2 regions of the Chryseobacterium sp. DT-167 genome follow, and region 2 is predicted to be linked to the other one. Evidence: riboswitches for the same ligand, from Rfam matches in the RefSeq annotation. Region 2 holds a riboswitch; the other holds the start of a gene.

Region 1 (3,419 bases), on a different contig from region 2:
ATTGACAGCATCACAAAATCATTTGGTGAAAAGAAAATTTTGCAAGATGTTTACATTGGTTGCGAAACAGGTAAAATCTTAGGAATTCTTGGAAGAAACGGTTCGGGAAAATCAACACTCTTTCAAATAATTTTCGGAACTATGAAGGGTGAAACTCAATATGTGAAATTTAATCATATTATTTTAAGAAATCAATCTGACCGCAATAACAGGATTTCATATTTACCACAATATTCTTTTTTACCTAAAAATATTAAAATTAAGAAGCTTATCGCATTATTTTGTGATGATGAAAACTCCGCAAAACTTTTGAATTCAGAATTATTAAAACCTTTCATCAATGAAATTCCCCGAAATCTTTCCGGTGGCGAGCTTAGACTTTTAGAAGTTTTATTAATCATTTATTCAAAAGCAGAATTCATTTTATTGGATGAGCCTTTTCACAGTCTTTCACCAAAATTTGTCGCTGAAATAAAGAACAGCATCAGAGAAGAGTCAAAAAATAAGGGTTTCATCATTTCAGATCACCAATATCAAGATGTTTTGGACGTTTCAGAAAGTATTTATCTGCTTTCAGACACCCATTTAAAACCAATAAAAGATTTAACAGAATTGAAAAGGTATAATTATCTTCCGAAAAACATTTAATTTATATCTTTGAACTATAAATATTCTTTATAATGACTTTCATCAACAAAGCGATTTATTTATCGGTATTCAGTATTTTTTCTTTTTCGTTACTTTTTGCACAAAGTAAAGTGCCTTTCGGAGTTGTAAAAGCGACTGAAGGTTACGCAATGGTGCGTGTTCATAAAGAAGATTACCGAAAAATCGTAGACAAAATCCGAATGAAAAAAGGTGACGTTTTTGTTTATGTAAAACCCGCTCCCGGCGAAACCGACTGGATCTGGATCAAATATCCTGAAAAAGATGAAATCGAAAAACCATTTGTAAGATATGACAGTTTAACGAAAGAAGGTATGGTAAATAAAGACCGTATCGCTTTTATCGACCAGCTTCCACAATACACTCCTACAAAGTCTAAAAACGGGAAGTCAATCATTTTTACAGACAATAACAATCCTAAAATTCCTACTGCACAAAGAAGCAAGGTTGTCATTGACATTTATCCGTCAAATGCGAGCTACCGTAAGCAGGAAAAAGATGCAGACGGAAATATCAAAACCATTGATAAAGTAAAACCGTGGGGAATTGATAAAGAATTGCCACAAGGAATGACAGAAATCAAATCGATCAGGGTACAGCAACCCGGAAGAGGTTCTGTTTTTGTGAGAGAAGCCATTAAAAATATGTTCCAGCCCACCATGGATTTTGAAAACATCGGAGTAACTTCTATCGACGACGATCATATCTTTCTTTATATGATCAATGGTTCCGGAGCAAACAGATACACTTCGCTTTGGACAATCAGGGAGGGAAAAGTAATCAGCCAGATTATTTTAAAAAATCCCGAATAATTCATCTATTTATCATTATTTTTGCATCCGGAAAGTTATTAGTTAACTTTTCAGAAATTGGTTCTGCCTAACCGCAGATGAAAAGGGAATCGTGTGAAAATCACGAGCTGTCGCGCAACTGTATAGTAACCAAAGTCTTTATTAACAATCCACTGTGCAAAAAATCGCATGGGAAGGAAATTAAGATGTTACAAGTCAGGAGACCTGCCATTTTCTACAGACAAAAACTTTCGCGATTTGAAGTTTGTTGATCTCATAGCTTACTCAGGAATTTCTTGTTCCTGATTTGTCTGTTTGCTTCAATATATTTCATTTTCGCTTTAATTAATAATGAAATATGAATACAGAAGAGAGAATTGATGCTTCCGAAACCCGAATCTTTAAAGCGGTTTTTCCAAACACTACCAATCATTACGACACCCTTTTTGGTGGAACGGCAATGCAGCTGATGGATGAAGTTGCATTTATTACAGCGACTCGTTTTGCGAGAAAAAGAGTGGTAACGGTAAGCAGCGATAAAATCGATTTTAAAAAACCAATTCCAGCAGGAACAATTGTTGAGCTGATCGGAAAAGTAGCACACGTCGGTAAAACGAGTATGAAAGTGAATGTAGAAATATACACCGAGCAAATGTATTCTTACGAAAGAGAAAAAGCTATTGTGGGTGATTTCACATTTGTAGCAATTGATGAATTTAAGAAACCAATTCAAATATTATAAATTCAGGCAGGTTTCGGCGGGCTTTGCCCGCCGAAACCTTATTTAAAAAAATTAAAATTTATCTAATAAAAATTAGATATCATCTGAAATTTCCAGCCGGATATCAATAGGGATCGTAGTGATGATCAGAATATTATTTTCTTCTTCCCGCATTTCTACGTCGGCATCAGAAAAGCTGCCGTCTGGATTTTTTTTCTTAACGTTAATATCTTTTACATTCAAAAATTTCTTAGGGATCAGAAGTGTATAGTTATTTTCACTTTGATGATAGTTCAGCTCTTCTCTGCTGTAATCTTTTGTCTGCATAATTTTTTGAAGACATACAACAATCTGTACACCAAAGTTTTAGTCTTAGCCGAATTTTTATGAAAAAACTTATCTCAAAACCTTCTCAGTTTCAAGATTTTTGATCATTAAAAATTGGAAAGCCTCTCCCATTTCATCAGAAGCTCTGCTGATTGCATTTTCGAGCATATTCCTTACCTGTTTTTCGGTTACGGCAGCTTCTGTCCAGCTTTTTCCTGAGGTGTGAGAATTGAGAATGAAAGGCATTATTCTGTCGATAGCACAGGCAAAAATTGCATCAGGAGTTTGCTCTTCCTCAAATTCGAGCCAGAGATTAAAAAACTCTGAACGAATAGGCTCGTCTAAAATTCCGAATATATTTTGGGCAGAAATTTTTTCTCTTTCAAATTTCCCAACCATTGCGGCTTCGTCAAAAAGAAAGGTATCTCCCGCTTCAATTTCAACCAAATCATGAATTGAAAGCATTCTGATGACTCTCAGCAAATCAATATCTGCTCTGTTTTTAGCATAGGGAAAAAGGATCTGAGCCAAAATTATAATCTGCCATGAATGCTCGGCCGTATTTTCTCTTCTGGTGTCGTCGGCATTGTAATTTCTTCTTTGCACGTTTTTTAAAGCGTCAATTGCGACGATAAAATCAATTTCTTTTTGAATTTTCATACTTCAAAAATAAGAATTATCATGAAAATCTTGGTTTCAAGAATAAGAATAGAATAAAAATAAATTATTTAAAAATATGAATTAAAATTTATTAGTTTGATTATCAGATATTTAAATAATTGTTTAAAATAATTTCACTACTTTGTATTGCATATTACCATTTTAATTACATATCTTTGTAATGTAGAATCAGAGAAAGTTTAACTAGCTAGAGACAGAAACTGATTTGATATAACTAATTAACAAACTTAATA
Region 2 (3,419 bases):
CTCTTTTAGCTGCGTCTTTGAAATTTTGCACCAGATCTTTAATTTCTTCTACCGATAACACATGGGGAATTCTTTCACTTGGATGATAAGGAACCGGACTTGGAGCAATTGTTTCCCAACCTTCTTCCAAAGAAATTTGTTTGTTTTCCCAGGTCGAGCCTTTTCTTCCCGCATGAGCAATCTGAATTCCTATTTTAGAATCTGAATTTTTATGTACGAACTCTACAATTTTCTGAAGTTTCCCGGCTTGTTCGTCATTCCAGATTCCCATACAATGGTTGGTGATTCTTCCGCGGGGTTCTACTCCTGTCGCTTCTACCATTATTAAACCTGTTCCGCCCTGAGCGCGACTTCCGTAATGCACATAGTGGAAATCATTTGCCAAACCGTTTTCACAAGAATACATACACATTGGTGACATCACCCAACGGTTTTTTAGTTCTACATTTCTAAATTTTATCGGGGTATACAACATTGAATTTAAATTTTTAAAGTTTAAAATTACAAATTTAGTATCGTAACAAAGATATTGCCAGCTTCATTAAAAAACTTTACATTTATCGCCCTTTTTAAGGCGACAAAATGAAAAAAGAGATAAATATAGGATACGAGCATTTCAAAAGCAGCAGCGAACTGAATGATATTGAAAAAAAGCTTTTTGAAAGAGCAAAAGCGGCACGAGAAAATGCTTATGCACCTTATTCAGATTTTTTGGTAGGATGTGCAGTTTTGCTTGAGAATGGTGAAATTTATTCCGGGAACAATCAGGAAAATGCAGCTTTTCCTTCCGGACTTTGTGCGGAAAGAACTGCTCTGTTCTGGATTGGTGCTAATTTTCCGAATGAGAAGATCAAAAAAATATTCATCATCGGCGGACCAAGAAAATTTTCAGAAAAAACACCACCCATTCCGCCTTGTGGAGCTTGCCGACAAAGCTTAATGGAATACGAAACGAAACAGAATGAAAATATTGATGTTTATTTCTCTAATCTGAATGAGGAAGTTTTTAAGGTGAATTCAATTAAAGATCTGCTTCCTTTTTATTTTGATTCGACTTTTTTATAGAAATAAATAAGATTTAATTGTTATTTGACAATTTTTGGCATTCCAATGCTATACCTGTCGTTTTCAACACCACATTTGTCATTCCGAAGGAATCCAAATTTAGTTTTGAAAATACGTTGTTGAGATTCCTGCGGAATGAAGCTACTCTTATTATTCAAAAGGTTTTATTTCATCGAAATCTAATCTGTTTTCAATATTGCTATTGAGACTGCTTCCGAAGACAAACGTTGTATTGATAACCACATCTTTTCCAGTTATATTATTACTTTTTTCAGAGTTTTTAGCTTGTTTTGGTTACTAGATTTAAAAACCTATATTTGCAAAAATTTTGGTTTCCAAGGTATTGGAATTAATAGGGAATTGGGTGAAAATCCCAAGCTGTCCCCGCAACTGTAAATCGTATCAACATTTTCTACAAAAAGCCACTGCCAACGCGGGAAGGTGTAGAAAAGCGAAAGTCAGGAGACCTGCCAGATTTTAACATTTTAAATTGATTGCTTTCGGAGGAAAAGCAAAATGATATGAGTATAAAAAGATCTTTAGTCTTCGTTTTCGCCGTATGCAATCTATCCCTGTACTTTGGTCAGGAGAAAATTATTGACACGGTTTATATTTTTGATAATCAAATGAATAAGGTTAAACTTTTTCATTTGATCACTACTTTGACTCCCGCTGACATTCAAAAAAACTCATCCAATCTTTCTGAAGTTTTACGTTTTCAATCACCAGTTTATATTAAAGAAAATGGTCGCGGTGCAGTTTCTTCTCCGTCATTCAGAGGAACTACAGCGCAACAAACAGCTTTTGTGTGGAACGGAATCAATATCAATTCTCAGTTTTTAGGACAGGGAGACATTAATAACATTGCTCTTTTTGGGTATGATCAGATGGAAGTGAAAACCGGTGGCGGAAGTGTAATTTACGGAAGCGGCGCAATTGGCGGAAGTATTCATTTAAATAATGAATTGATTTTTAATCAAGGTTTTAAAGGATCATTTAATTCTGAAATTGCATCATTCGGAACGTATAATAATTTTCTGAAAGCCTCTTACAGCAATGAAAAATTTAGTTTTAAAGCTTCGGGAAGTCATTCGATAAGTCAAAATGATTACGAAGTTCCGGAATCAAGAAACTACATCAACAGAAACGGAAAGTACTACAATACGAATTTTAATTTTGCGGCAGCTTATAAAATTGCTCCTTTTCATCAGATTTCGTGGATCTCAGAGACCTTTGACGGCAATCAGCATTATCCTGTATTTTTTGAAAGCCAGACTCCGACGAGATATGAAACTCAGAATTTCAGAAGTTTGCTTTCATGGGACTGGAAAAAATCTAAGTTTAACAATATCCTGAGAGCAGCGTATACTGAAGAAAACTTTCAATATTTTGCTAATTTAAACCAACCGAGTACAAGTGGTGGTTTGGGGAAAAATTATATTATAAAAAACGATTTCAATTATTTCATCAACCAAAAATGGAATGTGAATATCATTGGCGAATTTCAGCAAAATCAAGGTCTGGGAGTTGGAACTTCAGGAATTGAAGATGTCAGCAGAAATATAGCTTCAGTGGCCGGTTTGTTACGGTATATAACTTCTTCTACGGTCAGTTTCGAAGCAGGAATTAAGAAAGATTTTGTTGAAGGATTTGATTCACCGGTTTTGTATTCATTTTCAGGAAAATGGAAAGCGACAAAATGGTATCAACTCAATGTAAATTTCTCAAAAAATTTCAGATTCCCCTCATTTAATGATTTGTATTGGCAACCGGGAGGAAACCTCGATTTGAAACCCGAAACTTCAATTCAGACAGATATGGATCACGAATTTAAAGTCGGTGATTTTAAACTGACCTTGAGTCCATATTACATCAGGATAAAAGATATGTTGCGATGGATCAGTACTCCGATGGGATATTGGGCACCATTTAATACCAATCAAGTTGAATCTTATGGTCTGGAATCTCAATTAACATATCAAAAACAAATCAACCAACATCATATAAAGCTGAACGCAGGATATATTTTTACAAAATCGAAAGATTTAGAAATCGATAAACAACTGATGTATGTTCCGCTTCACAAAATTTTTGGAAATGTAGATTATAACTACCGTTTTATTAGAATTTATGCACAGGGAATGTTCAACGGACTGACTTACACCGATAGTAACGAAAAAAAATCTGACGCCTTGCAATCTTATTTTGTTATGAATGCAGGGATTTCAGGAACAATTTTAAAAAAATACACTTTAGGATTTAAGGTTAATAATGTTTTTGATGAAATCTATGAAACAATGGCTTATTATCCTCTGCCAAAAAGAAATTACAGTATCAATTTCAATATAAATTTT

What was found. Region 2 has a riboswitch for cobalamin ahead of AC4FQ5_RS08995 (TonB-dependent receptor plug domain-containing protein). Riboswitches for the same ligand answer to the same signal wherever they lie in the genome.
Region 1: another riboswitch for cobalamin. It lies ahead of AC4FQ5_RS11815 (acyl-CoA thioesterase); the one in region 2 lies ahead of AC4FQ5_RS08995 (TonB-dependent receptor plug domain-containing protein).

The regions. Positions count from the first base shown of each region.
Region 1 covers NZ_JBZEEQ010000008.1:62,698-66,116, reverse strand. Annotated here, with positions in the region: gene AC4FQ5_RS11825 (ATP-binding cassette domain-containing protein) at 1-648, shown strand, start outside; gene AC4FQ5_RS11820 (hypothetical protein) at 681-1,478, shown strand; cobalamin riboswitch at 1,520-1,704, shown strand; gene AC4FQ5_RS11815 (acyl-CoA thioesterase) at 1,816-2,199, shown strand; gene AC4FQ5_RS11810 (hypothetical protein) at 2,272-2,505, opposite strand; gene AC4FQ5_RS11805 (HD domain-containing protein) at 2,575-3,165, opposite strand.
Region 2 covers NZ_JBZEEQ010000005.1:200,249-203,667, reverse strand. Annotated here, with positions in the region: gene namA (NADPH dehydrogenase NamA) at 1-475, opposite strand, end outside; gene cdd (cytidine deaminase) at 583-1,065, shown strand; cobalamin riboswitch at 1,378-1,554, shown strand; gene AC4FQ5_RS08995 (TonB-dependent receptor plug domain-containing protein) at 1,587-3,419, shown strand, end outside.